DNA from 3 places in the Arthrobacter sp. AOP29-A2-19 genome. Region 3 is predicted to be linked to each of the others. Evidence: predicted binding sites of a transcription regulator. Region 3 holds the regulator's gene; each other region holds the start of a gene.

Region 1 (10,287 bases), 350 kb from region 3:
TGAGCAGGAACCGGCGGGCAGCGGCGCGGCTGAGTTCTGCGGCCTCGGCGACCTGCGTGACGGTGAGCAGGGGCTCCTCGGCCGTGAAGGCCAAGAGCACGCTCAGCGCCTTCTCCGCGGACTTCACGTAGTAGTCCGGTTGCCCGTCGTCCCGCAGCTCCTCAGCCACCGTTCTCCCTAGATTCTTGTCCGTTGGCCGCCGCGCAGGCGGTTCCGTTCGAACTGGGCGGCCAGCCGCACGGGCGCGTTCGGCGCGCCGTAGCCATCGTACCCGTCGCGCCTCTCCACGACCTCGAGGAACATCTCGCCCGTCGTCTCCGTATAGAAGTGCAGGAACTCGCCGTTTTCGTCCCGGTCATAGAGCAGGTCGAGCTCGCGCAGGAGCGCAATGTCCTCTTGCGGGAGCGGGAACCGGGCGGCCAAGTCCTCGTAGTAGTTGTCCGGTACCTGCAGGAAATCCATGCCGGCCGCCTTGGCCCTGCGGGCGACCGCCACGATGTCCGTCGTCAGGAACGCGACGTGCTCCGGATACGACTGCGGCGTCTCGCCCACGGAATCCAGCACCTGCGGCACGATGTTCAGGGCCAGCCTGACCGAACCGTCGGCGGTGCGCATCACCTGGCTGCGGACGAGTCCCAGCGGGCTGGGAACCTCGGTCGGCGGACGTGTGTCCAGGCGCAGCGCGCTTTCGTAGAACAGGACGGCCTCGTCGAACGATTGCCACGGTTGTGCAAGGTTCACGTGGTCGACCGAAAGAATCAGCGGTCCCGTGCCGGCCCCGTCCGTGGAGTCCTGTGCACGCCGGGCCTCGCCGCCGCCGTCCGCCGTCGTCGGGCCCGCGCTGTAAGCGAACGTCCCGAACTCTCCCATCCAGCGCGGGAGCGGATCGGCCGGGCAGTAGAAGACCTCCGTCCCGTCCGGCGCGTTGACGCCCCCGAGCGGCTGCTCGTCCGCGGTGTTGTGCCGGGACACGGCCTTGGCCCTCAGGCCCACCGCGCGCCTCACGCCGACGTCGGGGTCGGCGACCTGGAAGCCGAGGGCCGAGATCGTCGGTGCGGTCCCGCGGGCCCGCTGCCCGTTGATGCAGATCCTCGCCGCGCCCTGCGTCCACAACTGAACGGGTTTGCGACGGTGCTGGCCGCGGAACTCGAAGCCCAGCTGCGCCAGCATCTGTGCGACGTCGTCCGGGGCGTCCGTGCGTATCTCGGCGAAGTCGAAGCCGATGGGCGCCTCGACGGACGGCAGGGAGGTCAGCTCCATGGCCTGCCGGGCATCTGGTCTTCCGGCACGCTTGGGAGCGGGCCCGCGCGCCAGAAGCTCGGCTGTCCGATCCTGGAGCCACAGCAGGGAGCGCAGCGCGTCGACGGCGGTCCGCTCCACATTCGACTGGCGAAACGTGTCGTTGAAGATCTCCAGCGACACCGACCCGGCATATCCCGACCGGACCAGGTGCGCCATAAAGGTCGCCAGATCGAACCCGCCCTGCCCCGGGAACACCCGGTAGTGCCGGCTCCAGGAGAGGATGTCCATGGCCAGGACGGGCGCGTCGGCCAGCTGGACGAAGAAGATCTTGGCGGGGTCGATGTCCTCGATGGCGGAGGGGTCGTCGCCGCGGGAGAGGATGTGGAAGCTGTCCAGGCATGTTCCGACGGCGGGGTGGTCCGCGAGGTCAACGATGCGCTGCGCGTGCCGGTACGTGTTCACGAACTTGCCCCACGCCAAGGCCTCGTAGGCGATCCGAACGCCGAAGGTCTCAGCCAGCTCGCCCAGGCGGCGGAGCTGCGCGGCCATCACCGCATCGTCGTTGATCGTCGCAGTCGCCACGTTGCTGCAGACCAGCATGGTGTCCACGCCCAGCCGGTTCATCAGCCGGAATTTCGCCTCGGCGCGGCGCAGGTTCTCGGTCAACACATCCTCCGCGACGCCGTCGAAGTCGCGGAACGGCTGGTACAGGTCCAGGCTCAGGCCCAGCCGGTCGGCCAGCGCGCGGACCTCCTCCGGGGACATCGGGCTGACCACAAGGTCCTGCTCGAAGATCTCGATGCCGTCGAAGCCGGCGCGCGCGCAGGCCAGCATCTTGTCCTCGAGGGTCCCGCTGATGCAGACGGTCGCGATGGACGTGCGCATGGTCAGAGCCCTTTCGCCAGCAGGTCCAGGAAGTGCGCGCGCATCCGCCCGGCGTCGGGTTCGAGGCCCGTGATCAGCCGGAACGCGTCCACGGCCTGTCCCACCGCCATGTGACCGCCGTCGAGCACGCGGCAACCGATGCCGCGCGCGGTGCGGACGAGTTCGGTGTCGACCGGCCGGTAGACGACCTCGGCGACCCAGTGCCGCGGCTCCAGGCGGGCCGGGTCCACGGGCATGCCGGGATGTTGGTGCATGCCCACGGGGGTCGCGTGGACAAAGCCGTCGGCGGCCGCCAGTTCGGCGGCGATCGCGTCGGGGGAGTGGGCCTGAACCGTGCGGTCGGGGAACAGTGCGGCGAGGGCGTCGCGGCGCTCCCGCGTGCGCGCCGGGTCCAGGTCGATGAGCGAGAGGTGCCGGACGCCGGACGCGAGAAGCGCATAGGCGACGGCGGCTCCCGCCCCGCCGGCCCCCAGCTGCACCACCCGGTCCAGCGCGACGTCGGCCAGGCCCGACCGGAGCGCGCCCGCGAAGCCGGAGAAGTCGGTGTTCTCGCCGTGGAACCTTCCGTCGCGGATCAGGACGGTGTTGACTGCACCCAGGCGCTCGGCGTCGGCCGATACCGAGTCGAGGTGGCCCAGCACCTCCTGCTTGCAGGGATGGGTGATGTTGAACGCGTTGAACCCGAGTTCGCGTCCCGCCCGCAGGAGTTCCCCGACGTCGGTTCCCGGCCGGCCGATGGCGGCGAGGTCGATGGGCCGGTACAGGTAGCGCAGCCCTTGTGCGTCGGCCTCCGCCTCGTGCATCGGCGGCGTGAGCGACGGCGTGACGCCATCGCCGATCAGGCCAACCAGATACGACTCTCCAAAAGTGCTCACCGTGTGTCCTATTCCCCGGACACATATGTGACCGGTATTGCCAAGGGGTGTGACGTAGCTCTACTCTAGACCCAATTGTACGCTTTCCGTACAGCTGTGCGGATAGCGTACACAGCGAATATTCAGAGGCACATCGTTCCCCCAACACGTGCCCCAGACCAAGGAGAGACCATGACCCACGAGAGCCCAGCGACGCCGTCGTCGCCGGACGTGGATTCGACCAAGGGCCGCACCCCCGTCAGGGCCGCGCTCGCCAGCTTCATGGGCAGTGCGGTCGAGTACTACGACTTCTTCATCTTCGGATCGGCAGCGGCCCTGATCTTCCCGACCGTCTTCTTCCCGGATGCCGGCGCCAACGCGACGGTGATGTCCCTCGCCACCTTCGGCTTCGCGTACATCGCCCGCCCCGTCGGCGCCGTGATCCTCGGCCACTTCGGAGACCGGATCGGCCGGCAGAAGGTCCTGATGTTCACGCTGATCCTGATGGGCGCCGCGACCTTTATGATCGGCTGCCTGCCCACCTTCGACCAGGTCGGCTGGCTCGCACCGATCCTCCTGGTGCTCGCGCGCCTGATGCAGGGCCTCTCCGCCGCGGGCGAACAGGCCGGAGCGAGCTCTCTGACGCTCGAGCACGCGCCGGACAACCGCCGCTCCTTCTTCACCTCCTGGACGCTCACCGGCACCCAGGGCGGCCAAATCCTGGCGGCGCTCGTCTTCATCCCCGTCGTGGCACTCCCGGACGAGATCAAGTTCGGCATCGGCTGGCGCATCCCGTTCTGGCTGTCCGCCGTCGTTGTGATCGTCACCTACTTCATCCGCCGCTCGCTCCACGAGACCCCGGAGTTCGAACACGCGAAGGCGAACAACGAGATCGTCAAGCTGCCGGTCGGGGTGCTGCTGAAGAACCACTGGCGGGATGTCCTGCGCGTCGTCCTGTGCGCGTTCATCGCCGCGGTGTCCACCGTCTACGGCACGCTGGCGATCACCTACGGCAAGGAGGTCGGCGACGTCGACTCGTCGATCACGCTGTGGCTCGTCGTCGCGGGCAACGTGGTCGCGCTGTTCACGCAGCCGCTCTTCGGCCGCCTTGCGGACCGGATCGGACGCAAGCCGGTCTTCATCTACGGCGCCCTGATGAGCGCCGTGATCATGCCGTTCTACCTGCTCTCCATGGAATCCGGCAACACGCTGCTGCAGTTTGCGCTGTCCATCTGCGTGTTCTCGTTCGCCTACGCGGCCGCCAACGCCACGTGGCCATCCTTCTACGCCGAGATGTTCAGCTCCAAGGTGCGTTTCTCCGGCCTCGCCATCGGCACCCAGCTCGGCTTCCTGATGGCCGGATTTGCGCCGTCGATCGTCGCGGCGCTCGGCGGCATCCAGGAGGGCGGCTGGGTGAGGATCAGCATCTTCACCGCCATCATCGCCCTGATTTCCGCCGGATCGGCCCTGACCGCGCGGGAGTCATACAAGATTCCGACGTCGGAGCTCGGCCTCAAGCCGGTTCCCGCCCGCGTCTAGGCAGCGCATCCAGGGAGCGGTCCCCGCGCGCCGTCGCCCGCCCCGCCGAGGCCCTCGTCTACAGTCCGATGTAGCCGAGGGCCTCGGCGTGCAGCTGGCGGGACTTGACGTCCATGGCCCTGCGGTAGTGCCCCAGCAGCTCGTCGCAGAGGGCCTCCCAGGTCCGCCCCCGGACCGCCTCGCGGGCGGCGTCCCCGAACGCGGCGCGCTTCGCGTCGTCGTACAACAGGTCCGACGCCCGGGCGGCCAGATCCGACAGGTCGCCCGGGGCGTAGACCCAGCCGGTGCGCGAGGAGTCGACCAGGTCCAGCGGTCCGCCGCGTCCGACCGCCACAACGGGGACACCGGCGGCCATGGCCTCCTGGATCGTCTGGCAAAAGGTCTCCGACTCGCCCGGATGCACGAACAGGTCGAACGAGGCGACCGTCTCCGCGAGCTCGTCCCCGCCGAGGAATCCCGCGAAGTGCGCGTTGGGGAGCTGCGCGCGGAGTTGGTCCTTCAGCGGCCCCGAGCCCACGATCACCAGCCGCGCCCCCGGCAGCGCGTCCAAGGCGGCAAGGTCCTCCACCTGCTTCTCCGCCGCCAGCCTCCCGACGAACCCGATCAGCCGCTCCCCGTGGGGCGCCAACTTCGCGCGCAGCGCCTCCGATCGCTTCGAGGGGTGGAACCGCACGGCGTCCACGCCCCGCCGCCACATGCGCACCCTCGGCACTCCGGCGTCGCGCAGCTGGGCCATGGAGTAGGTGCTGGGCACTAAATTCAGGGTCGAGGCGCCGTGCATGGCGCCGAGGTGCGTCCACAGGAGCTGTTCCAGCCAAGGCGCGCCGTAGCGGCCGGCATAGGCGGGAATCTCCGTCTGGTAGACGGAGACGGTGGGGAGACCCAACTGCTCGGCCGCCTGAACGGCCCGCCAACCCAGGACGAAGGGGCTGGCGACGTGGACGACGTCGGGGGAGTAGGCGGCGAGCAGGCGGCGGACGCGCGCCACGGTGCCGGCCGCGACGCGCACGTTCGGGTAGCCGTTGAGGGCCAGCGAGGGAAGGCGGACGACGTCGAAGCCCTCCACGGAATCCGGCGCCGGATGGGCCGCCCAGGCGGGACCGGCCCAGGACGACGCCGGGGCGATCACCAGGGCGTCGTGGCCCTCGCGGCGGAGGTGGGCCAGCAATTGGAGCACCGAATGGGTGACTCCGTTCATGTGGGGCAGGAAGGACTCGGCAACGACTGCGATCTTCACCCCTCCAGCGTCGCCACGGACGGTGTCGCCCGCATGAACAAGGTACGCAGGCGGGGTGAACGTTGCCGCACGGGTAGGCTGAGCCGGTGGATTCCGGAATGTTGCTGCTGGTGCTTGGCCTGATCGTCGTCGGCGCCGTGGCACAGCGGGTGGCCGGCCTGGGATTCGCGATGCTGGTGTCGCCGTTCCTCGTGATCCTGCTGGGGCCACACACCGGCGTCCTGCTGGTCAACATCTGTGGCGTGGTGTCTTCCGCCCTGATCGCGCCCCGCGTGTGGCGCGACATCGACTGGTCTATCTTCCGTTGGTTTACCGTCTTCAGCCTCGCGGGCTCCATCCCCGGGGCAATCCTTGCCGGGCTGCTGCCGTCCTCCGCGCTGTCCATCACGGTCGGCGCCGTGGTGCTGGTGGCGCTGCTCCTCTCCGTGCTGCTGAGCCGGGCGGACGTTGTGGTGGCCGGCAACGCGCCCCGCGCCGTCGCCGGGGCGGTGTCTGGATTGACCAACGCCATGGCGGGGGTCGGCGGACCCGCCGTCAGCGCCTACGCGATCCTCGCACGGTGGGAGCAGCGGCCTTTTGCGGCCACGCTGCAGCCGTTCTTCGTTGTCATCGGCATTGTTTCGGTCGCCACGAAGCTGATCGCCGACCCGTCCCAGATGCCGGCGGTCGGGCCGTGGGCCTGGGCACTGATCGTCGTCGCCATCGTGGTGGGAATCTTCGGCGGCGAGGCGCTTCAGCGCCACGTGAAGGACCGGCACGCGCGGGTATTCGTCATCTGCATCGCCTTCCTCGGTGCGATCGCCGCATTGGTGAAGGGGCTGTTGGAGGCGATGTGACCGCCCGGCCCCGGCGCCGGCACCGAGTCGCTGGCCGCCGCGGTGCCCGATCGGTGGCACGATTGACTCGATGAAAGATCAGCGAGTGCCCCCCAGGAACGACGTCGACCGACCCGGAAAAGCGGGCGGATTCGCGGAGTCGCTGCGCACCATGCTGCGCGACGGATTGCCCATGCCGCTGTGGCTGCAGGGGGCCCTCGAGTTCCTGCAGAGCGCGTTCCTCTCCGCGGCGCTGGTCGTTGTGCCGTTGGTGGTCGTGTGGTTCGGAGGCGGGTTCGAGGCCAGGGCCCTCGAGTCGCTGTTCAAGCTGGCCGGCCAAGTGTGGCTGGTCATGCACGGGGTCCCGCTGCACATCGTGGTGCCCGTGGGCGAGGACTCGGCGCAGACCCTGAGCGGGACCATGTCCCTGGTGCCGCTTGGGCTGGCCCTGATCCCGTTCTTCCTCTCGTGGCGCGCGGGGCGCCGGATCGCGCGCGCCTCCTACACGGACCAGCTTTGGCAGGGGATCGCCGGCGCGCTGGTCGCCTACATGCTCTTCGGCCTGATCACGGGCTACGCCGTCGGCACCGAGGACGTGCAGGTCAATCTGGGGGCGGCCGCACTGGTGCCACTCGTCGCCGCCGGGGCCGGCGTGGTGGTCGGCGCCTACCGCGAGGCCGGCTCCTGGGGCAGGCTGGTGGGCGTGGACATGGCCGCCTGGATCGCCAAGGCCAGCCAGCACTCGCGCTGGGCCGGTTCCTATGTCTGGGCCGTCCTGCGCGCCGGAGCCCTGGGCTACGTGGCGGCCATGGCACTGGCCAGCGTGGTGCTCGCCGTCAACCTCGGCATCCATTGGGTGGAAATCTCAAACGTGTACCAGCAGTTGCGCGGCGGGCCCATCGGGGGCGCGGTTCTCACGATCGGCCAACTGGGTCTGATGCCCAACCTCGCCGCGTGGACGCTCGCCTGGATCAGCGGCGGCGGCTTCACGCTCGGCGTCGGCAGCACCCTGAGCACCCTGCAGACCACGGTCGGCCCGCTGCCCGCGGTGCCCGTGCTGGCCGCGCTGCCCACCGGGTCACTGGACTCTGCCTGGCTCTTTATGCTGGTCCCCGTGGCCGCCGGAATTGTGGCGGGATGGTGGTTCCTCCGCGAGGGCGAGAACCACCTGGACGAGTGGGTGGCCATCAAGAACAAGACCCGGTGGGCCTCGCTGGCCGCCTCCACGCTGGCGCTCGGCGTGTTCATCGGGCTGACCGCGGGGCTGGTCTCGCTCCTCGGCAGCTGGCTCTCCGGCGGCTCCCTGGGAATCGGCCGCCTCACGGAGATCGGCCCGAACCCGTGGACGACCGCCCTGATGCTTGCCGGCGAAATCTGCATCGGCGCCGTCATCGGCTACCTGGTGGCGCCCGTGTTCGAGCGCGACCCGGTTCTGGACGACTAGCGGCCGTCGGCCACGCGGGGGCCGAACGTCGGCTAGGCCCCGACGTCGTGCAGGTGGTGCGCCACGTCGTGCCAGGCGTAGCGGCCAAGTGTCCGGACCGTGAACACGGACCCGTTGCTGCGCGTCCCCGAACGCTCCAGGTCCCGGCGCAGCACCGCGTCCAGCGCGTCTGCCATTCCCCGTCCGGCCGCGGCCAGCTGCGTGGCGACGGCGCGCGGGTCCTGGCCGGCGTAGTCGTCCTCGACGGCAGTCCCGTCCTGGTCCCAGTCGGGAAACGTGGGCGCCTCGCGGGTCAGCAGGAGGTCCAGCCTGTAGTGCATGACCCGGAAGACGTCGCGGACGTGCGCGCCATACTCCAGCACGCTCCACACGCCCGGCGACGGGCGCTCCGCCACGTCTTCGCGGGACAGCGCGGCCTGCCAGCGGGGAAGCGACGCGCGGATCGCTGCCGCGACGTCCTGCGGCGTCAGCTCGGCGACGTCGACGCCACACTCCGGACAGCGCCGCTCCAGCGTCCAGGTCCAGTCCTTGGTGTCGGGTGTCCAATCGTTCATCTGCCGATGATTCCTTCCAGGTTCCTGAGTTTTTCCTCGTAGTCGCGCTGGCACTGGCTCTGCGCCCGGTCGGTCACGGAATCCTGCACACACTGCTCGTAGTCCGACGTCGGCCCATAGAACACGGACTGGACGCCGGTCGAGAGCGTAAAGAGCAGGCACGCCAGCGTGGCCAACGGAATCGTGGCGCGCATAAAGCCGGGAACCGGGGCGCGGAAAACCTTGACGGTCGTGACGACGCCGACCACGACCCCGGCCACGCCGAGCGCCACCGCCACCAGCTTCCAAGGCAGAGCGGCGCCGGCCGCCAAATAGGCTCCGAGCATCAGAATGATGGCCGCACGCACCCACGCCGAGACGTTGCGGAACTCCTCGGCCACTGAGTACTGTGATGGCGCGGTCATGACTCCAGCGTAGTGCCGGTCCCCGCGGGGCGACGACGCGCGGCACCGGTGGCGTCCGGCCACCGCCTAAACTGGAGGGTATGCGAATTGTTGCCCTCGTTTCCGGCACCGGATCCAACCTCCAGGCCGTCATCGACGCCGTCGCGTCCGGTGAACTCGACGTTGAGATCGCCGCCGTGGGCGCGGACAAGTACGGCACCTACGGCGTGGAGCGATCCGCGGCCGCCGGCATCGAGACCTTCGTGGTCAATTTCAGGGACTTCGCCGAGCGCGCGGAATGGAACCACGCGCTGACGGAGAGGTGTCTGTCCTACGCGCCCGACTACGTGGTCTCCTCCGGCTTTATGCGGATCGTGGGCGAAGAGTTCATCAACGCCTTCGACGGCACCTACATCAACACCCATCCCGCCCTGCTGCCCAGTTTTCCGGGGGCGCACGGCGTCCGCGACGCGCTGGCCTACGGCGTCAAAATCACCGGCTGCACGGTCCACATCGCCGACGCGGGGGTCGACACCGGACCCATCCTGGCGCAGACCGCCGTGGCGGTGCTGCCGGACGACACCGAGGACACGCTCCACGAGCGCATCAAGGTGGCGGAGCGCGCGCTGCTGATCAAGACGCTCGCGGAGCTCTCGACGCGGCAGAGGACGGAATCCGGGCGCCGGGCGTAGGCTTCCCGGCTATTGGACCTCGCTCTCCGGCGGGGCCAGCGTGACGTCCTGCTGGACGTCGATGGACGCGACGCCCTCGACGGCCTCCAAGGCCGGCCAACTGGCGTCGTCCGCGGTGCCGGACACCATGCCGAGGGACCCGAGGACACGGTCCACGTGCATGCCGGCCCCGCTCAGGTGGGAAGCGACGTCCTCCACGCGGTCCGCGTGCTCCGAATCGACCGTCACTGTGATGCGCATGGGACACCTACTCCTGGCCGGTGGTTGTGTCGTTCGATTGTGGGCGCAGGGCCCGCCCGTTGGGAAGGGATGGGTCCGGTGGCGGCGGTGCCTGCACCAGACCGCTGCCGACGTCGACGGAGGCCGACTCCAGCCTGCGCGACTCCTGCACCATCTCGGCCCACAACTCCCGGCCGCGGAGCCCCGTGGCTTCCGCGATGAGGGCTGCCACGCCCGCGGCGTGGGGCGTTGCCATGCTGGTCCCGCTGATCGTGCGGTAGCGCTCGGGCATGGGCCAGGACGCGTGGACGGCGACGCCGGGCCCCGCGACGTCCACCTGACCGCCGCGCCCGGGCAGCGTCCGCGCGGAAAAGTCCGCGACGTCGAGGCTCCCGTCGAGGGCGCCGACGGCCATGATGTACG
Region 2 (10,287 bases), 1.2 Mb from region 3:
GTGCCGCCGACCGAGACCTGGACGGCGATGGTCTTGCCGGTGTCGCCCAGTGCCAGGTTGCCGAAGTACACGCCGGACTCGAGTCCGGACCATGCCGCGGTGATGGACTTGGGCTCGCCGTTGACCAGCGCCAGCGGGTCCGGGGAGACAACCAGGTTGCCGGCGTCGCCGGAGAGACCAACGAAGTCCATGCTGGCCTTCGCGGACTGTCCGTCGGACGTGGCGAAGAGGTTGGCGATCAGCGTGTACTCGCCCGCGTCCGGCGCGTTCAGGACGAGGCGCTCACTGGCGGAGGCCGTGCCCACTGAAATGACCGACTTGGACGGGGTGATCACATACATGTCCCAGTCGTCCGCGGCGTCGTCGGCGTTGACCGCGAAGGTCGCAGACTTGGTGCCCGGTGCGACCGTCACGGTCTTCACGTCGTTGGACGCGTCGGCTTTTGTGGAGGGTGTGCCACCGGGCAACTTCTCCGTGGCCGTGCTGTCGCCCTTGGCCAGGCCGTCGACGGCCAGCCCGACCGTCTGGTCGACGCCTCCGACAACCTCGATGGTCCCGGAGCCCTTGCCGGTGGCGGACTCGAACGTGGCCACCGCCGGTGCCTGGACGGTAACGGGACGGACGCTGACCGGGGAGGTCACCGTGGTGCCGGCCTTGTTGCCCTTGCCGGCGAGCGCCCACGTCAGTGAGCCGTGCGTGAACTGGTCCGCCGCCGCCGTCGTGCGCTTGAAGGTGACCGTGAAGTCCCGGGACTCGCCGGCTTTCTTGAAACTCAGCTTCGCGGGGCTGACGGTGACGTCTACGCCGGGAACATCGGCCGAGGCCGTGTAGGTGCCCGGGGTGACCGCGGTGACGGTGCGCGTGACGGTGGTTTCGCCGATAAGGTTCCCGAGCGCGTACGAGGCGACGTTCACGTTCTTCGCCTCGAGCTTGCCGTCCAACAGCGCGTTCCAGTCGTCAACGTTGTTGTCGTAGACCAGGCCCGGAGCGGTCATCGCCGACGGGTCGGCCATGCCGGCTCCGGTGGCGAAGTTGTCCAGATCGGCCGAACCGTCGGCCGTGACCGCGTCGTACGCCGTCGTCATCATGGCCGACTTGACCGAGGCCGGGGACCACAGCGGGTACTTGCCCAGCATCAGGGCGCCCATGCCCGCGGCGTGCGGTGCGGCCATCGACGTGCCGGACATAAAGCCCGTGTTGTCGCCGTTGTACGCGGCGGGGACGACGCCGGCCAGCACGTTCACGCCGGGGGCGGCGAGATCGGGCTTGAGCAGGTCGGAGTTCTCGGCCAGCGAGGGTCCGCGGGAGGAGAAGGCGGCGATCTGCGGGAACGTGACCGAGGCAAGCCCGGTGGTGTCCGTGATGCGGATCGAGGCGGTGATGCCGGGGTTGGCCGCGACCTGGGTCTTGATGGCCGGATCCGAGATGTGGACGGTCGGCACGGCGTGGATGTCGGAATCCTCCGAACCGGCGGTCACGTTCACCAGCACCATGCCGGCGCCGCCGGCGGCGCCGACCACGATGGACTTTTCGGCGCGGGCGTTGCTGCCGCGGTCGCAGACCACGATCTTCCCCTCGGCCTTGGCGGGATCGAGCGTGTTGGGCAGGCAGAGGTTGGCGTTCGCGGCGCCGGCGACTGCGGCATCGGCGGCGAGCACCACCTCGGTGTCCAGCACCTCGTTGGACGCCACGGAGACGCCTCGGTACTTGGTGCCATCCGCCATCTCGACCGTGCCCGTGAGCTCCGCCGAGTGTGTTGCGGCGGCGACCGTGGTCAACCACGGCGAGGCGTGGTTGACGGTGGAGACGGTCGGTCCGGAGTTGCCGGCCGAGGCGGCGACGAAGATTCCCGCGGCGGCGGCGTTCTTGAACGCCATGGCCACGGGGTCGACGACGGAGTTGTTGTTGCCGGAGATGGAGTAGTTCAGGACGTCGACGCCATCGATGATGGCCTGCTCGATCGCCTGGACGGACGACGACGAATAGCAGCCGCCCGTGTCCGGGTCCTTGTCCTCCCAGCAGATCTTGTAGACGGAGACCTTTGCGGCCGGGGCCACGCCGGAGCCGGTGCCGAAGTCGCGGCCGTTGACCGACTGCTCGGTGCCGTTGTTGCCGGCGGCCGTGGAGGCGGTGTGGGTGCCGTGGCTGGCGACGTCGACCGGCGAAAGGACTTCCTCGGGCGCGCGCTCCGTCACGGGCACGTACTTGACGAAATCGTCGGCGAAGTAGCGCGCAGAGACGACCTTGTCGTTGCAGAGCGAACCGTCGAAGCCCTCGCCGACCTCGCACTCGCCCTTGAAGACGGTGCCGTCCGACTTGAGCATGGCGATCTGGCCGTCGGCCGCCAGGTACGGCTCGCCGACCTTGGCCTTCTTCTTGCCCGGAAGCGCGGAAACCTCCGCGCCTTGGAGGTACGGGCTGCTGGGCAGGTAGCCGGTGTCGATGACACCGACGACGGTGCCCTTGCCGGCATTCGCCTCACCCTTGTACTGGTCCTTCCACACGCCCTTGTTGCCGCGCAGGTCGAGGAAGTCCGTGGAGGTGTAGTCGGGCGCGAACTGGACGTTCTCGCTGACCGAGAGAACGTTCTTGTCCTTGGAGAGCTCCTGCGCCTGGCCCGCGGAGAGGTCCGCCTGGAAGCCGTTGACGGCGGTGGTGAACTCGCGCTGCACGGACACGTCCTGCGTTGCCGCGACGGCCTTGTGCTGCTTCTTCAGGTGGGCCTCGTAGGCCTTGACGTTCGGCGCCTTGACGTTGAGCTTCTCGCCGCGGTCCGGCTTTGTGGACGCGATGCCGGCGACCCCGCCGTCGTAGCTGGCCACAGGGGCGTCCTTCAGGACGACGATGTAGTTGCCGGCCTCGAAGGCCTGGGGGGTGACGGCCACTGCCGTCGTGTCCTGCTGGGGTGCCGCCGTTGCCTGCTGGGCGCCGAGGCCCATGGTGACGATGAGCGGCAGGCCCATGGCGACGGCGGTCGCGGCGCGCCACGTGGGCCGCCGTCCCGTCCGCCCTGAGACGTTCTCCATAACAAGGTACCTTTCGTGGGTGCGGTGACGATGCCCGTGGGGCGCGATTTCCCGCCCGGCTACCAGCGTGTCCCAACTCACACGAGGGGAAATCTGAAAGAAACCTACCGCATGTCAAGTAGAAATGAAATGAGTGATTGACACTTTTCGTAGATTTGCGGACAACGTCACACCCCGCGGGATAATAAGCGTCATGAACTCACCGACGGCCACACTCCTGACCGAGGGGCAGTGGCTTCCGCGTGCCGAGGCCCATGCCCGGCGCGTGGACCGGTTCGCCGAGCCCTTCCTTGCCCGACGCATGACAGGGCGCAAGCACCCCATCGAGGACTTCCTTTTCACCTACTACACGCAAAAGCCGGGCCAGCTCCGGCGTTGGCACCCGGGGCCAGGCGTGGTGCTCGCCGGAGGTGCGGCCCGCGAGAGGGAGGGGTGGAAGTTTTACGCGCCATCCACCGACGGGGCCGGTATGGCGCTGGACGCCGGCACGTTCGTTGCGGCCCGGACCGAGGCCGTGGAGTTCGCCCGCATCATCCTTGGAGGCACGGCGGCACGTCCGGCCCAGTTCTCCTGTTTCGGCCTCCACGAATGGGCCATGGCGTACCGCTCCGAGGAGAATGGGATCCGCCACGAATACCTGCCGCTGCGTCTCGGCGCGGGCGGGACAGACCGGGTCGTTGAGGAGAACCGGATCCGGTGCACCCACTTCGACGCTTTCCGCTTCTACACGCCGCAGGCGGTTGGCCTGAACGAGGTGGTGCCGACGCGCGAAACACAACGGGAGCTGGAGCAGCCGGGCTGCCTGCACGCCAACATGGACCTTTACAAGTGGGCTTACAAGCTTTCCCCGGCAGTTCCCAGCGACCTGGTCATGGACTGTTTCGAGCTGGCGTGGGACATTCGAACCATGGATATGCAGGCCTCCCCGTACGATCTGGGCGATTGGGGCCACGAGCCGATCAGGATCGAGACCCCGCAGGGCAAGGCGCGCTACGTGGCCCTGCAAAAGGGATTCGCGGAACGCTCCGCCGGGCTGCGCGTCCGGCTACTGGCGGCCATCGACGCCTTCGGGGCCTGGAGCGCTCGACCATGAGACCGGCCGCTCACCGCAGGCCGCGTCGTGTGATGTTTCTATGCGTCATGGCGGCCCTGCTCGCCGTGTCCGCGTGTGTGCCGACCCCACCGGAGGAGCCGAGCGTGAGCCCCTGCCCGTCCAGCCCGAGCGGATCGCCCGCGGAGGGCACCACGGACGTGATCGTGGAAATGATGCCCAACGGGAGCTGCGTGGACACGACCTACCGGGTGGTGTGCGTGGACGGAGCGCCCGCAGCGGGGACGGACCACCCCAGCCCCGAGGAGGCCTGCGCGTTCCTCACCGAAAGCGGCGAGGCCGCACTCACTGCGCTGCCGAACAAGAACGTGCGGTGCACCCAGGTCTACGGCGGGCCCCAGGTCGCCGTGGTGACCGGGACCGTGGACGGCACGCCGGTCAACAAGAGGTTCGCGCTGCGCGATGGCTGCGAGATCTCCGCGTGGAAGGCAGCGGAGGCGCTCCTCGGGCGCGGCAGCTCGTCCGGGGTCTAGGCGCACGGGGTTTGCGCCTCCGACCGCTTCATACGCCCCCGGCCGGCCGCCTGATGCGCTTGCCATATCTGCGCCTTCCTATATCGGCGGCCTGACGCCCTCACCACTACCGTTTGATGTGCTTGCCTAGGCCGGCGTTCTGAGGTGCTGTAGCAGGAAGGTCCGACGGCGGCGGCCGCGGTGCAGCACCAGTTCACCGTTCATCCGGCCGGGCGCCGGCGCCCCGGGCTGTGACGGCGCCGTGGACGTGTAGCGGTGCCCAGTCGGCGCCGTCCATGCCACCGCATGCCGTTCGCCGGCTGTTGGCTCCGCGGACCATCCGTCGGCCTCCTTGGCATAGTTGCAGGCCTCGCAGAGGCCCTGGGCGTTCTCGATTCCGGTGGCTCCTCCCATGGCGGCGGGCACAACGTGATCATGGTGCCGGATCGGCGCATCACAAAACGGAGTGCGGCACGTTTTGTCCCGAGCGGCGACAAAACGGCGCATGCCCTCCGGGAAGATCCGGGACCTGGAGTCCATGGCCTGCAATTCTCCCGTCGACGGCTCCGTGTAGAGCCGGCGCAACCACACCCTGACATACGGCGGCATGTCAGCGGGATCCGGCGGCAGACCATCGGGATGGAGTGGCGGGTCATCGGAAGCTGGCTCGGCCGTCGTCTCCCCGCCGCCAGATTCGGCTGTGGATTGCGGCAGGTAGTGCGGGTCGCGGGCTACTTCTGGATCCGCCCCCAAGTCCGGCTGGATCTTCGAGACACGGCGCGGTCCCGGGCTTGACTCTCAACTCGTCCGGATCTGTTGGATGGATGGCCGAACCGTTCCTGCGACCGGTGTCCTGTGAAGCCGCATTCGTCGGCGAGGTGGCCCCTGTTGGGCCGATCCGGACGAGGTCGCGGGCCCACTGGGCAGGTACCGTCCCGTATCCGGTGAGATGTGCCGCTTCGGAGTCGCCTTGAAACAGGGCGCGATCCGTCATGATCAATTGGACTGAGACGTCCACCGCTCCTGCCTCCGAGCGACCCGTGACGCGTTCGACCAGCGTGTCGGCCATGACTTGGCCGCGCCCGCGAGGGTCCCCCGTCGCTCGCAGGCGGTCCGCCTCCGCCGACAGGGCCGCATAGACGGACACGCCTTGGGCGACCGGCAACAGTCCGGTCAGGTAGACCATGGTGTCCGGCGCGGGGCGGCAGGACACGCTCCGCTCGGATTCGGCTCGACGGGCACGCCTGACCACCGCGCGCGGATCCAAGGCGATGGAGGCGGCCTTGGCCCGGTTCTTGATCGTCTGGTCGCCCATGCCGTCAAGGACGGCCGGGTCCGCACAGACCTGCTCATCGACCAGCGCGCGGTCCTCCACGCTTAGGCACGCGGTCTCGCGGACGACCAGCGTAGCGCGCCATTCGTTGAGCATGCCCGCCTCCAAAGCGGCCAAGGTGTGGGGCATCTCGTTCACCAGCGCCTTCGCGAGTCCCAGATGGGTTCGCCCCCGATGCGGGGATTCTCTCCGCGCCAGCGCCACCTGATGCGCCACGCCATCTCCACGCTTCTCCAAAGGAACCCCGGCCGACGCCCTCGCGGCGCGCACGGAGGCGTCCAATCCCACGGAGAGACGCGCCTGCGCGGCGCACGCGGCCGACTTGAGCAGTTCCAATGCACGCAACAAGTCGATCGCCCCGGAGGCGGCGTCGAAGGGGACGCACTGGCCGCTGGTATTGGCGGTGCCGTGGGCGGCTTGGGGATGCGCGTGGCCACTCTCACCGCTGCAAGAGGCGCCGTGGGACGACGCAGCTAGATCCGAATACCTTAACATCGCCAAACGAGCGGCCACATCCTGGACGGCAGCGAGCTCCCGCCCAAAGGTGCGTGACGCGGCGGGGTGCACTCGGAGGCTTTCTACCCCCAGTGGCTGCTTCACCCGCGGTTCCTGCGACATGCCTCCACGCTACGCGTCGCCGCCGACAAAATGGGAACAAAAATTCGAATGTGGATGGCACCCCCGACACCGGGGATGTGGGGGAAGCTCCGGCGCCGGTAGCGGCGCTCCGGGCGCTCGCGGCTGCCGTACCGCAGGTCCAGCCGCAGGTGGCCGGTCCGGGCCAACCAAGTCATGTCGCGCCGCTTCCCTGCTATCCGCGCGCCGAGTAGCGGTGCTCCGGGCGCCCGCGGCTGCCGTACCGCAGGTCAAGCCGCAGGTGGCCAGCCTGGGCCAGTTGGGCCAGGTAGCGTTGCGCCGTGGCCCGCGCGATCCCGACAGCCTCGGCCACTTCCACCACGGTGACCTCGCCGCCGGCGGAGGCCACGGCCGCCAGGACGGCCTGCTCGGTGGCCGCGCCGGAAGAGGGAGACGACGGCTCCTCCCCGGCCAGGAGGGCACGCTGCGCCCTGTCGATCTCCGCCTGGTCAAGGCCGGCGGAGGCGGTCAGGAGGCGACGGTAGCGGGCGTAGCCCCGCAGCTTGGCCGCAAGCACCTTGGGCTCGAACGGCTTCACCAGGTAGGCCAGCGCGCCGCGCCGCATCGCCGTCCGCACGGTCGGCGCCTCGGCGGCGGCGCTGAGCACAAACGCATCCACGTCCAGCTGCGCCAGCAGGTCAAGGCCGGACCCCTGCGGGAGATAGACGTCCAGCAGCAGGAGGTCCGGCTTGAGCTCGGCGACCACGCGGGGAACCATGCGGGCATCGTGGACGGGGGGAAGGGCGACAAAGCCGGGCAATGCATCGACGTAGCCCGCGTGCAGCGCCGCCACATGGAAGTCGTCGTCGACGATCAGGACGCGGATGTCGGAGTCCGGGACACTCATCTTGCTACTCCTCGTTTGTGGGTGCGTTGGGGTGGCTTGTCGGCGGCGGCGCGGTCGGAGGTTGGCCGGGACGGTCGGGAGGGGACAGCACTCCGGGCAGCCTGGCGCAGAAGACCGCTCCCCCTTCGCCGGCCCCGCCACTGTCCGCGATCCACACGTCGCCGCCGCGCTGGCGTGCCAAGCGACGGGAGAGCGCCAGCCCCAGGCCGTGGCCGTGTTCGGCACCGGGCGCCCCCTGCCGGGTCGTGGCACCCTCGGCAAAGGCATCGAATCCGGGTAACACCCCGTCCCCCGAATCCGCGACGGCCAGGTGCAGCGTGTCGCCCTCCCCGAGCAGGTCCACCTCCACCCACCGGCCGCCCTCGCCGGATCCCGAGACGGCCGCCTCCAGCGCGTTGTCCACCAGGTTGCCCAAAACGGCCGTGACGTCCTGCGCCTCGGCTACCATCCCGCCGATCGCCGTCGCCTCCCCCACGCGCAACGCGACGCCGCGCTCGTGCGCCTGCACACCCTTGGCGCCGAGGAAGGCCCTGACGTAGGTGTCCTGGACGGCGGCGATGTTCGCGACCGGCTCTTTGAGGGGACCGGACTCGATGATCTCGCCAAGGTAGGTGCGGGCATGCTCCACCTCGCCGCCCGCCAGGAGCCCGGACACGGTGTGGAGACGGTTCGCGAACTCGTGGCGTTGGGCGCGCAGGGCCGAGGCCATGGTCTCCACGGCATCGAGGCGGCTGCCCAGCGATTCGACGGCGGTGACGTCACGCAGCATCACCACCAGCCCCAGCGAGGTGCCGTCGCGGACAACCTCGCGCACGCTGGCCACGACCACCCGCTCGGGCAACTCGAGCCGGACGGGCGCGGGGGGCCGCCGCTCGATGGTGCTCACCAGACCCTCCGGGAGCCCCGCCCCACGGAAGTCGAGTCCCACGATGTCGCGCGGGTCGGTGCGCTGGGGAAGCCCGAGCAGCAGCCGGGCGGCGCGGTTGCGCAGGGTGATCCGGCCGTCCGGGCCAATACCGACGACGCCGTCGTCCACGCCGTAGAGCACGGCCTCCTGGTCGCGGACCAGTTGCGCCATGTCCTCCGGCTCGAGGCCCAGGGTCATGCGCCGGAGCCGGCGCACCAGGGTGGCCACCGCGATGCCGCCAAGCGCCAGCGCCACCAGTCCCACGGCCAGCACGGACAGCACCGCCTGACGGACCTCGACGTCGACCCGGGCGACGGCGACGCCGATGCTCACCTCGCCGACCACACGGTCCCCCGTCCCGAACACCGGCACCTTGGCCCTGACCGATTCGCCGAGCGTGCCACGATCCCGCGACACCGATTCACCCCCGCCCAACGCCGTGGGCTCGGTGCTGACCATGCCGCCCACCAGCGCCGGATTCGGATGGGAGAGCCGGAATCCGCGGTCCTCGGTCACCACCACAAACAGTGCCCCGGTCCGCTGCCGCGCGGCCTCCGCCGCCCGCTGCACGGGCCCGCTGCGCAAAGCCGGCGCATCCAGGTCGTCGAGGGCGGCCTGCCTGGTCACCTCCGTGCGGATCTCGGGGTCGGCGGCCAGCGTGCGGGCGATGCCAAGGGCCTCCTGCTCCGCCTGGTCGTGGACACGCTCGATGGTCAGCCACCCGGCCGCCACCACGCACAGGAGGACAATGCCGCCCACGACTCCCAACTGGAGCAGCATCATCCTGCGGGTGAAGCTACCGGAGGATCGATTGCTACGCACCCGTCCAGACTAGAAGCACCGCGAGCAAAACGCACTTAATCGGCGTAATGGGTAGATCGGTGCGAAGACATCACAAACGCGCCCGCCCGCATGCGGCTCCGTAACGTGATCTGGAACGCAGGCCTGTGGCCCGCCCCACTTTCCCCCCGAACACCGGAATCCCCCCGGTTCTCAACGACGAGGAGCACCCATGCTGGTCATACTCGGGTTCGCGATGGTCGCCACGTTTATGGCGCTCATCATGACCAAGCGGCTGACGCCGCTCCTGGCACTCATCATTGTCCCCACCGCGTTCGGCCTCTTCGCCGGCGCCGGCCTCGGGATCGGCGACATGGTCCTGGAGTCCGTCGCGGACATGTCCTCGACGGCCGCCCTGCTGATGTTCGCCATCATCTACTTCGGCCTGATGATCGACGTAGGCCTGTTCGACAAGCTGGTCTCCGGCATCGTACGGCTTGTCGGACACGACCCCGCCAAGGTCGTCGTCGGCACCGCCATCCTCACCGGCGTGATCTCGCTCGACGGCGACGGGTCCACCACGTTCATCGTGGTCACCGCCGCACTGTTGCCCGTTTACCAGCGCCTGGGCCTGAGCCCGGTGGTCCTGACCTGTGTCGCCGGCCTGACCAACGGCACCCTGAACATCGTCCCGTGGGGCGGGCCGACCGCCCGCGCCGCCGCCGCACTCGGCGTCGACGCCTCCGACGTCTTTGTTCCGATGCTTCCCGCCCTGGCCATCGGCCTTGTGGTGGTCTTCGCGTTCGCCTGGACCCTGGGACTCTCCGAGCGACGCCGCCTGCGCCGCGAGGACCCGGAGCGCTGGGACCCCGCCGGCTCGGCCACGGGATCGTCCAAAACCGCCAGCTCCCCGCGCGTTCCCGGCGGCTCCGGCATGGCCGCGGGCTCCGGCTCGGTCGCGGTCCTGGAACGCGAGGACTCGGGGGCCTCGAGCTCCAGCTTGGCCGACACGGTCTTGGATCCGAACCGTCCCACGCTTCGCCCGAAGCTGTTGTGGTTCAACCTCGCGATGACGGTCACCATCATGGTCCTGCTCGTGGTGGACATCCTCCCCCTGCCGTACCTGTTTATGGTCGGCAGCGCGATCGCCCTCGTGGTCAACTTCCCCCGGGTCTCCGACCAGGCGAAGATGCTG
Region 3 (10,287 bases):
AAGGGGAACATGACCAATTTGAACCAGCCCAACCCGCAGGACCACGGCCTGAACGAGGACGAGATCCAGTCCGTGATCGACCGTATCCTGGCCGCGGACAACGCGGCCGCGAAGAAGTCCGCGGGCAAGCCCTCCGGCGGCGCCGACGGCGCGTTGTCGGGAGGCCGGGCACAGGCGCTGGGCTTGACCGGGCGCGAGCATTCGGAGTTCGACGGCGACCAGCGGGACCTTGAGGAGAGGCGCGCACTCCGCCGCGTTGCCGGCCTGTCCACCGAGCTGGAGGACGTCAGCGAGGTCGAGTACCGGCAGCTGCGCCTGGAGCGCGTGGTTCTCGCCGGCATCTGGACCGAGGGGACAGCCGCGGACGCGGAGAACTCGCTGCGCGAACTCGCGGCGCTGGCCGAGACGGCGGGCTCGGAGGTGCTGGACGGTGTGATCCAGCGGCGCCTGAAGCCGGACCCGGGAACGTTCCTCGGATCCGGCAAGGCACTCGAGCTCAAGGAGATCGTCGCCGCGACCGGTGCCGACACCGTCGTTGTGGACTCGGAACTCTCGCCGTCCCAGCGGCGCGGACTCGAGGACATCGTCAAGGTGAAGGTCATCGACCGGACCGCACTGATTCTGGACATCTTCGCGCAGCACGCGCAGAGCCGCGAAGGCAAGGCGCAGGTTGAGTTGGCCCAGCTCGAGTACCTGCTCCCGAGGCTCCGCGGCTGGGGCGAGTCCATGTCCCGGCAGGCTGGCGGTCGCGTCGGCGCGGCGGGCGGCGGCATCGGTTCCCGTGGCCCCGGCGAGACCAAGATCGAGCTGGACCGGCGGCGCATCCGCACGCGCATGGCCAAGCTGCGCCGCGAGATCACCGCCATGAAGCCGGCGCGGGAAACCAAGCGGGCCAACAGGAAGCGCAACACCGTTCCGTCCGTGGCCATTGCGGGCTACACCAACGCCGGCAAGTCGTCGTTGCTGAACCGGCTGACCGACGCGGGCGTCCTGGTGGAAAACGCGCTGTTCGCCACCCTGGACCCCACCGTCCGCAAGACGGAGACCGCCGATGGGCTGGGCTACACGCTGGCCGACACCGTCGGGTTCGTCCGCTCGCTGCCGACGCAACTCATCGAGGCGTTCCGCTCCACGCTGGAGGAGGTCGCCGACTCGGACCTCATCCTGCACGTGGTCGACGCGTCGCACCCGGACCCGGAAGGCCAGATCCACGCCGTCCGGCAGGTCTTCACCGAGGTGGATGCGCAGAACGTCCCCGAGATCATCGTCCTCAACAAGGCCGACATCGCCGACCCCTTTATTGTGGAGCGAATCCGCCAGCGCGAGCCCCGCCACGTCGTCGTTTCGGCACGAACCGGGGACGGCATACCGGAACTGCTGCGCATGATCAGCGAGTCGATCCCTCGGCCGGACGTGCGTCTGGAGCTCCTTGTGCCCTACGAGCGCGGCGACGTCGTCAACCGCCTCCACGGCTCGGACGCGGAAATCCTGGAAACCGAGCACGTGGAGCACGGAACAAGGATGGTCGTCAAGGTCCGCGAGGGCCTGGCGGCCGAACTGGAGCAGTTCGCCGTCCATGGCTGAGGTCGACGACGTTCTTGGACTTCTCGATGCTGCCGTCGAGGGAATGGGCGGACAGAACCGACCCGGACAGCACCAAATGGCGCAGAAGGTGTGCGAATCCCTCGAATCCGGCAAGCACCTTCTGGTGCAGGCCGGGACGGGCACCGGCAAGTCGCTCGCCTACCTGGTTCCCGCGATCGCCCACGCCCTCGAGTCGGACAAGCCCGTCGTCGTCTCGACCGCGACCCTTGCGCTCCAGGCCCAGATCGTAGGCAGGGACGTGCCGCGGCTGCTGAAGCAGCTGGGGCCACACCTTCCTCGGCCGGTCGACGTCGCGCTCGCCAAGGGGCGCGGCAACTACGTCTGCAAGTACAAGCTGGGTGGCGGGTATCCCGACGAGGACGAGGGCGCGCTCTTCTCCCTCGGCGACGACGGCGCGGCGAGGCCGCTGACGGCCGGGGCCGGCCCCGGCAGCGCGTTGGGCCAGGAGGTCGTCCGCCTGCGCGAATGGGCCGAGGACACGGAGTCCGGCGACCGGGACGACCTGGTCCCGGGTGTGAGCGACCGCGCCTGGCGGCAGGTCTCGGTCACGGCCATGGATTGCCTGGGGGCACAGAAGTGCCCCATGGCGGAGGAGTGCTTCAGCGAACTGGCGCGCAAAAAGGCGGCGGACGCCGACATCGTCATCACCAACCACGCCATGCTCGCGGTCGCCGCCTTCGAGGGTCTGGCCGTGCTTCCCGAATTCGATACCGTCATCATCGACGAGGCCCACGAACTCCAGGACCGTGTAACGAGTTCGGTGACGCGCCCACTGTCCGTCGCCCTCGTTAGTGCCGCCGCCTCCGCCGCCCGGAAGCACTGCGCCGTCAGCGTGGAGGCCCTCAACCAGGCTGGCAGGGCGCTCCAGCGCAGCCTCGAGGGAGTCCCCACCGGGCTGATGCCCTCCGGGCTCAACGCGGAGCAGGCCGCCTCCGTGGCGCAAGTCAGGGAGGCCGCTCGCGTGGCCCTCTCCGACTCGAAGCCCGCGCCCAACGAGACGGTCGACGGGGGTCGGCAGATGGCCCGCTCGCAGCTGGTCTACCTCGTCGAGCAATGCGACCGCTTCGAGTCCGCCCAGGACTCGCGGGAGGTCCTGTGGGCGTCCCGCCCCGGTGCCTTCACGCCCGGCCAAGGGTTCGTTCAGCCGGACGAATCGACACCGGCAACGCTCAACGTCGCGCCGCTGTCCGTGGCGGGACGCCTGCGGGAGGGGCTTTTCGAGGGTCGTACCGTGGTCCTGACATCGGCAACGCTGGCCATCGGGGCGGCCTTCGAACCCGTGGCCGGCTCGCTGGGCCTCCTGGGCGACGGTGCGCCGACGTGGACGGGGGTCGACGTGGGGAGCCCGTTCGACTATCCGCGCCAGGGAATGCTGTACGTCGCCAAACACCTGCCCAAGCCCTCCCGCAACGTCTCGCCCGAGGCGCTCGCGGAACTGGGCGACCTGATCCGCGCGGCCGGAGGCGGAACGCTTGCCCTCTTCTCGTCCCGTCGGGCGGCGGAGGAGGCCGCCGAGGCCCTGCGACCGGTCCTCGAGCAGGAGATCCTCTGCCAGGGAGAGTCGGGGATGGCCTCCCTGGTCAAGCGGTTCGGCGAAGAACGGGACACGTGCCTGTTCGGCACCATGACCCTTTGGCAGGGCGTCGATGTCCCGGGGCCCGCCTGCCGCCTGGTCGTGATCGACCGCATTCCCTTCCCGCGCCCGGACGATCCCTTGTCCACGGCCCGGAGCCGGGACGTGGCGCGTCACGGGGGGAACGGATTTATGGCGGTCTCCGCGAGCCACGCGGCGGTCCGGCTGGCCCAGGGTGCGGGAAGGCTCATCCGGTCGACGGCGGACAAGGGAGTGGTGGCCGTGCTCGATTCCCGGCTGGCCACCGAGCGCTATGGGAGTTTCCTGCGCGCGTCGCTGCCGCCGATGTGGGCCACGACAGACAAGAAGACGGTGCTGGGCGCCCTGGAGCGGCTAGCCGGCTCCTAGGCAAGCGCCCAACGGGTCCCCGCCGCCGGTACGCCGGCGGGCAGGGCCCGCTCCCCGGGCTAGAGGGAACGCATCACCGAGACGACCTTGCCCATGATCGTGGCGTGGTCGCCGAGTATCGGTTCGTACTGGCGGTTCTGGGGGAGGAGCCACGTGTGCCCGTCCCGCTGGCGGAACGTCTTGACCGTCGCCTCGTCGTCCAGCAGGGCGGCCACGATGTCGCCGTTCTGGGCGTTCTGCTGGCGGCGCACAACGACCCAGTCTCCGTCGCAGATGGCAGCCTCCACCATCGAGTCGCCGCTGACCTTGAGCATAAACAGTTCCCCGTGGCCGACGAGCTGGCGCGGCAGCGGCATTACGTCCTCGATGGTCTGGTCGGCCAGGATGGGCCCGCCCGCGGCGATGCGCCCCACCAGCGGCACCATGGCGGTGTCCGCGGACGTGCTCAGCTCGGAAACGGGCATGCCGTTGATCGCGGTCAGGTCGGCCTCGCCCGAGGCCGACTCCGTTTTGGCCCCTTCGCTGAGCGTCAGCGGCATCAGGATCTCCATGGCCCTCGGCCGGCGAGGATCCCTGCGTATGTAGCCGAGCTTCTCGAGCTGCGCCAACTGGTGCGTGACACTGGAAAGGCTGGCCAGGCCCACCGTGTCGCCAATCTCGCGCATGGACGGGGGATACCCGTGCGAGGCCACGGCGCGCTGGATGGTTTCGAGGATTTTCTTCTGCCGGATGGTGAGGCTCTTCGGCGCCTTTTTCGGCGCCGGATTCTCCGCTGTGCTCATGCTGTACCCCATCCTCGTTGTCCCGTCGCTGCGGGAGAGTTGCGCATTCTGTCGGTGGCCGGTGGTGTAGTCGATCCCACTGGCGGCTTATCTCAACGCTAGTGGAACGGGTACCTCTTTCAAAGGTTTGTTCGAACGTGTCTCGACATTCATCGTCTAGGCATGCTAAAACTGGAGAAGTAAAATTCGAAGATGCGTTCGAATGAAAGTTTCGAAGCCAAGAACTTCGAACACGGACGGATTCGAACCCCCGCATGCTGGGGGCCGAAGCAATCAGAAAGGCACGTCATGGTTCAGATCGCGCTCCCCGCAACTGTTCGCCCCGCGGCACGCCCCCATAGCGCCGGCTCCGCCGCACGGTCCGCGGTGGCCGTCCCCCATCTCCGCATCGTCGGCGCGGACGCCGAGCCCTCGTCGGGGCACACCACCGACGTTCCACGGCGTGTGCACCTGACGCGCCGCGGCCGTTTCCTGCTGATCGGGCTTCCGGTCATGCTGGGGGCCACGGCCCTCCTGGTGTTGCTTGGCGTCTTCACCGCGCCCGCCATGGCAGCCGGAGCCGGTGCGGCATCGCCCGTCGACGCCGCGGCGGTGACCGTCGTGGAGGGCGAGACGCTCTGGGCGCTGGCAGCCGAATTCGCGCCGCACCGCGACCCGCGAGAGATCATCGCGGAGATCGTCGAACTGAACAACCTTTCCGGCCCAACGCTGGTTCCCGGTCAGGAACTGTTCGTCCCGTCCGGTCGGTAGGGCCGCGCCAGGAGCGCGCCGCGCCGGCGAATGTTACCCGTGGACCGACGCGATTGGGGCGCCGATCGGTGCCGCACTAGAATTGTCCGGTGAGTGATCAGCTTAAGCGCCTGGCCAGACTGCCGCTTCGGGACAACCTCAGGGGACTCGAGCCGTACGGTGCCCCGCAGCTTGACGTGCCGATCCTGCTCAACGTCAATGAGAACACCCATCCCGTGCCCCCCGAGGTCAGTGCCGCGATCGCGGCCGATGTCGCGGCCTGCGCCCCGGGGCTCAACCGGTACCCCGACCGCGAGTTCACCGAACTGCGGCAGCGCCTTGCCGACTATCTCGGGCACGGGCTGACGGCCGACCACGTTTGGGCCGCCAACGGATCCAACGAAGTGCTGCAACACATTCTCCAGGCGTTCGGCGGCCCAGGCCGCATCGCCATGGGCTTTCCTCCCACCTATTCGATGTACCCGCTGCTGGCCAGCGGGACCGACACCGCTTACGTCCGGGGTGTCCGTTCCGAGGACTTCGGCCTCTCGGCGGAGTCGGCCGCGGAACAGGTTGCCGCCAGCGGAGCGAACATCGTTTTCCTCTGCTCGCCGAACAATCCCACCGGGACCGCCCTGGGACTCGACGTGGTGGAGGCGGTCTACGAGGCCGGCGAGGCGAGCCAGGCCATCGTGATCGTCGACGAGGCGTACGCCGAGTTCGCCATGATCGGCACCCGCTCCGCACTGAACCTCCTGCCCGGACGCGACAGGCTGATCGTCTCCCGCACCATGAGCAAGGCCTTCGCGCTTGCGGGCGCACGGCTCGGCTACATGGCCGCCGTGCCGGAGATCGCCGACGCGCTGCGGCTCGTCAGGCTTCCATACCACCTCTCCGCCGTTACCCAGGCGACCGCCAACGCCGCGCTGAAGCACGTCGACGTGCTGCTGGCCACCGTAGAGGACATCAAGATGCAGCGCGACAGGATCGTCGACGAACTCAAGCGGCTGGGACTCTCGCCCGCCGCGAGCGACTCCAACTTCGTGTTCTTCGGTGGGATGGAGCACCCCGGCCGGATCTGGCAGGGGCTCCTGGACGCCGGCGTCCTGGTCAGGGATGTCGGGATCCCCGGCCACCTGCGTGTGACGGCGGGCACGGAGGCCGAAACCACCGCCTTCCTGAACCGGCTCGAGGAGCTGCTCGAGCCGGAACCGTCGGGGGCCCGCGGGTAGACTTGCCCTAGGTGGCGCCTGCCCTCCGGCGCGCCGCCCACCACCTTCCAGGCCTAAGGATCATCTATGTCTGCAGAATCGCCCAACGGCCGACGGGCCCGCATGGAGCGCAAGACCAGCGAGTCGTCGGTCCTCGTGGAGCTCAACCTCGACGGGACCGGCGTCGCGAACATCAGCACCTCGGTGCCGTTCTACGACCACATGCTGACCGCGCTGTCCAAGCACTCCCTGATCGACCTGACCGTCGAGGCCACGGGGGACACGCACATCGACGTCCACCACACGGTGGAGGACGTTGCCATCACCATCGGAGAGGCGTTGCGCACGGCGCTGGGCAACAAGGCGGGAATCCGCCGCTTCGGCGAGGCGACGGTGCCGCTGGACGAGGCGCTGGCGCACGCGGTGGTCGACATCTCCGGGCGCCCCTACCTGGTGCACTCGGGGGAGCCCGCCGGGCAGGAATACCACCTCATCGGCGGGCACTTCACCGGGTCCCTCACGCGCCACGTTTTCGAGTCGCTGACGCTCCACGCCCAGATCTGCCTCCACATGAGGGTGCTGGGCGGTAGGGATCCGCACCACATCGTGGAGGCCCAGTTCAAGGCGCTGGCCCGCGCGCTGCGGACCGCGGTCGAGCCCGACGCGCGCATCGGCAACGCCATCCCCTCCACGAAGGGCGCACTGTAGATGGCTGCGCCCAAGGTCACGGTCCTGGACTACGGTTCGGGGAACGTGCGATCGGCCGTTCGCGCGCTGGAACGGGTGGGGGCGTCGGTCACCCTGAGCGCCCGGCCCGAGGACGTCCTGGAGGCGGACGGCCTCCTGGTACCCGGCGTCGGCGCCTTTGCCGCGGTGATGAAGGCACTCGGCGACGTCGGCGCGGCGCGCTACATCGGACGCCGCATCGCTGGAAACCGTCCCGTGATGGGGATCTGCGTGGGACACCAGGTCTTCTTCGAGGAGGGTGTCGAGCACGGCGTCCGCACCAAGGGGCTGGGCGAGTGGCCCGGAACGGTTGAACTCCTTCCCGCGCCGATCGTCCCGCACATGGGCTGGAACACGGTCAAGGCCCCAGCCGGCACGCGCCTGTTCGCCGGCATTGAGGACGAGCGCTTCTATTTCGTGCACTCCTATGCCGTCCAGACGTGGGACTTCGAGGTCCTCCAGCCCGCCATGACGCCGCCGAAGGTCACGTGGTCGGAGCACGGCGCGCGCTTTATCGCCGGCGTGGAGAACGGCCCGCTGTCCGCGGTGCAGTTCCACCCGGAGAAGTCCGGCGACGCGGGGGCGCAACTCCTGGAGAACTGGCTCGGGACCCTCTGATGTGGAGCATCCTGCTGATGGCTCTGGCCGGCATCCTCGCGGGCGGGGCCATCTCGCTGCGGCAGCAGCGCGCACACGTCTCGTGGACCATCACCTGCTGGGTCCTCGCGGGCCTTTCACTCCTCGCGGCCTACGTCCTGACCTTCGCCGACTAGCGCGGCCCCGCCGCCTTGGCGGCGGGACCACCGCGCACCACATACACCCAACGAACCGAAAGTGCCGAACATGACCAACCACGACGTCCCCGTTCTCGAGCTCCTTCCCGCCGTCGACGTCGCCGACGGGCAGGCCGTGCGCCTTGTCCAGGGCGAGGCCGGCAGCGAGACGGGCTATGGCGATCCACTCGAGGCCGCCATGGCGTGGCAGAACGACGGCGCGGAGTGGGTCCACCTCGTGGACCTGGACGCCGCCTTCGGCCGGGGCAACAACACGGAGGTGCTGCGCAGGGTCGCCGACGAGCTCTCGATCAAGGTGGAGCTTTCTGGCGGCATCCGCGACGACGAGTCCCTGGACCGCGCACTCGAGTTCGGCGCGGCGCGCGTCAACCTCGGCACCGCCGCGTTGGAGAATCCGGAGTGGACAGCACGGGCCATCGAGCGCCACGGAGACAAGATCGCCGTCGGGCTCGACGTGCGCGGAACGACGCTCGCTGCCCGCGGCTGGACCAAGGAGGGCGGCGACCTTTGGGAGGTTCTCGCCCGCCTTGAGGATGCCGGCTGCGCCCGCTACGTCGTCACGGACGTCACCAAGGACGGCACGCTGCGCGGGCCGAACGTCGAGCTTTTGCGTCAGATGTGCGAGCGCACCGACAAGCCCGTCGTTGCCTCGGGCGGCATCTCAAGCCTCGAGGACCTGCGCGTCCTGCGCGAGCTTGTTCCGCAGGGCGTGGAGGGAGCCATCGTCGGCAAGGCGCTCTACGCGGGCAAGTTCACCCTGCCCGAGGCCCTCGACGTGGCTGGCCGACGCTGAGCGGCGGACTCCGGCACCCCGTGGGAGCGCACGATGGTCCCGCCGCCGGGGATGTGCCGTCGGCTTCCCGGCATCTGCCCGGACACATAGCCGCCGCTCTCGACCGCGCCGGCGGGGCCGCCGATTCGGCCGGACGCCCGTGGGCGGGCCGCGACCTGTCCGGCGAGGGCAACCCGCTGCACCACTTCGACGACGACGACGGTTCCGCGGACGCGGGCTACGAGGCGGCGATCGCGGGACTTCTGGCGGGCGCCGCCGCAGAGGAGGACGTGCACGCCGCCCTGGCGACGGCGCGGGTGTTCATCCCCGTGGTGGCGACTCTGGCCGACGGCGGCGCCGGCGCGCACGGCGTCGTGGAGGACAAGGAGGCCGACATGGCTCTGGTCACCATCACGGCCCCCGACGGGCGGACGGCCCTCCCGGTGTTCACAACCGTCCAGCGCCTCCAGGCCTGGCATCCCGAAGCCCGGCCGGTCGCGGTCCATGCCCCTCGGGCGGCCCTCTCGGCAGTCGCCGAGGGCGCGCATCTTCTGGTCGTGGATCCGGGCGCGCGCGTTACGTTCGTGCTGCGACGGCCCGCCGTCTGGTCCCTGGCCCGCCAAGAGCCTTGGCTGCCGAGCTACAAGGACGCGGCGCACCTGCAGGTACTCAGGCGGCTCGCCGACGCGGAAGCGACGGTGGTGGGCATTTCCGCGGGGCCGGGTGCTGGCGTCGCCAGCCGTTCCGCCGACGGTCGTGTGCTCGCGGGCGGGGGCCCGGGGCCGGAGCTGCGCCTGGAGATTTCTTTCAGGGCCGGCACCGCCGAAGCGGACGCCCGGGCGGCGGCCGCCCGGATCCAGAGCGCGCTGGGCGCCGACGCGGCGTTCGCGGAGGCGGTGGACTCTCTCGAGATCTCCCTGAAGGCGGCGCCGCCCGCGGCCTGATCCACGGGAGGGCCTTAAGGCCGAGAAGGGCCGGCCGCATGGCGGCCGGCCCTTCGGATGTCCTGCTAGTTGACGGGGCCCGTGAGCTTTTCGCCCGGTCCCTGGCCCGGCGCGTCCTGGATGGTGGACGCCTCGCGGAAGGCGAGCTGCAGCGTGCGCAGTCCGTCCCGCAGCGGCGCCGCGTGCTGGCTGCCGACTTCGGGGGCCGCGGCGGTGATCAGGCCGGCGAGGGCGGTGATGAGCTTCCGGGCCTCGTCCAGGTCCTTCAGCTCTTCGGCATCCGGGCCTTCGGCCAGGCCGCACTTGACCGCGGCCGCGCTCATCAGGTGAACGGCCGCCGTCGTGATGATCTCCACGGCGGCGACCTCAGAGATGTCGCGCACGTGGTCGGTGTCGGTGGAGGGGGCGGCCGAATTGGTTTCAGGGGTACTCATACTGCTAAGCTTTTCACAGACCGACTGGAATCGCGCATTCGGTGGTGCCGCTGGGAAACATTGGGTGGCATTGGAGCGCGCGGTTCCGGTACGCAAGTGGAGGCCTACTCCCACCCGCCGCAGCCGCACAGGCCGCCGGGTCAATTCGGTGGCGTGGAACCCAGGTTTCCGCCGGACGGCTCGCCGTCTTACGAATTCACTGGCCTCCGCCTGCCCCGCAGACGGAGGCCTTCTCCATGTGTGGGCGGCTTCCGAACGATCAACAGCAGGAGTTACACATCAGCGATCCACGCATTAATGATCGAATCC

The links. The regulator LexA, encoded in region 3, represses DNA repair genes until DNA is damaged. The targets are predictions, from matches to a motif close to TCGAACANNTGTTCGA.
Region 1: a site for LexA is predicted at 3,018-3,033, ahead of AC3ZJJ_RS10525 (shikimate dehydrogenase). Genes of this name have one in related genera too.
Region 2: a site for LexA is predicted at 6,573-6,588, ahead of AC3ZJJ_RS14490 (DUF222 domain-containing protein). Genes of this name have one in related genera too.

Annotation. Positions count from the first base shown of each region.
Region 1 covers NZ_CM176894.1:2,279,496-2,289,782, reverse strand. Annotated here, with positions in the region: gene AC3ZJJ_RS10535 (IclR family transcriptional regulator domain-containing protein) at 1-169, opposite strand, end outside; gene AC3ZJJ_RS10530 (sugar phosphate isomerase/epimerase and 4-hydroxyphenylpyruvate domain-containing protein) at 178-2,127, opposite strand; gene AC3ZJJ_RS10525 (shikimate dehydrogenase) at 2,130-3,002, opposite strand; gene AC3ZJJ_RS10520 (MFS transporter) at 3,174-4,520, shown strand; gene AC3ZJJ_RS10515 (glycosyltransferase family 4 protein) at 4,579-5,757, opposite strand; gene AC3ZJJ_RS10510 (sulfite exporter TauE/SafE family protein) at 5,844-6,593, shown strand; gene AC3ZJJ_RS10505 (cell division protein PerM) at 6,745-8,016, shown strand; gene AC3ZJJ_RS10500 (DinB family protein) at 8,049-8,570, opposite strand; gene AC3ZJJ_RS10495 (hypothetical protein) at 8,567-8,974, opposite strand; gene purN (phosphoribosylglycinamide formyltransferase) at 9,055-9,645, shown strand; gene AC3ZJJ_RS10485 (hypothetical protein) at 9,655-9,885, opposite strand; gene AC3ZJJ_RS10480 (S8 family serine peptidase) at 9,893-10,287, opposite strand, start outside.
Region 2 covers NZ_CM176894.1:3,143,305-3,153,591, forward strand. Annotated here, with positions in the region: gene AC3ZJJ_RS14465 (S8 family serine peptidase) at 1-3,026, opposite strand, end outside; gene AC3ZJJ_RS14470 (3-methyladenine DNA glycosylase) at 3,220-4,119, shown strand; gene AC3ZJJ_RS14475 (SSI family serine proteinase inhibitor) at 4,224-4,610, shown strand; gene AC3ZJJ_RS14480 (hypothetical protein) at 4,737-5,015, opposite strand; partial or broken gene AC3ZJJ_RS14485 (HNH endonuclease) at 4,992-5,183, opposite strand; gene AC3ZJJ_RS14490 (DUF222 domain-containing protein) at 5,242-6,540, opposite strand; gene AC3ZJJ_RS14495 (response regulator) at 6,734-7,405, opposite strand; gene AC3ZJJ_RS14500 (sensor histidine kinase) at 7,410-9,134, opposite strand; gene AC3ZJJ_RS14505 (CitMHS family transporter) at 9,325-10,287, shown strand, end outside.
Region 3 covers NZ_CM176894.1:1,933,550-1,943,836, reverse strand. Annotated here, with positions in the region: gene hflX (GTPase HflX) at 10-1,584, shown strand; gene AC3ZJJ_RS09000 (ATP-dependent DNA helicase) at 1,577-3,586, shown strand; gene lexA (transcriptional repressor LexA) at 3,646-4,368, opposite strand; gene AC3ZJJ_RS08990 (LysM peptidoglycan-binding domain-containing protein) at 4,657-5,118, shown strand; gene AC3ZJJ_RS08985 (histidinol-phosphate transaminase) at 5,208-6,329, shown strand; gene hisB (imidazoleglycerol-phosphate dehydratase HisB) at 6,396-7,016, shown strand; gene hisH (imidazole glycerol phosphate synthase subunit HisH) at 7,017-7,652, shown strand; gene AC3ZJJ_RS08970 (hypothetical protein) at 7,652-7,807, shown strand; gene priA (bifunctional 1-(5-phosphoribosyl)-5-((5-phosphoribosylamino)methylideneamino)imidazole-4-carboxamide isomerase/phosphoribosylanthranilate isomerase PriA) at 7,878-8,621, shown strand; gene AC3ZJJ_RS08960 (SseB family protein) at 8,642-9,544, shown strand; gene AC3ZJJ_RS08955 (DUF1844 domain-containing protein) at 9,610-9,978, opposite strand.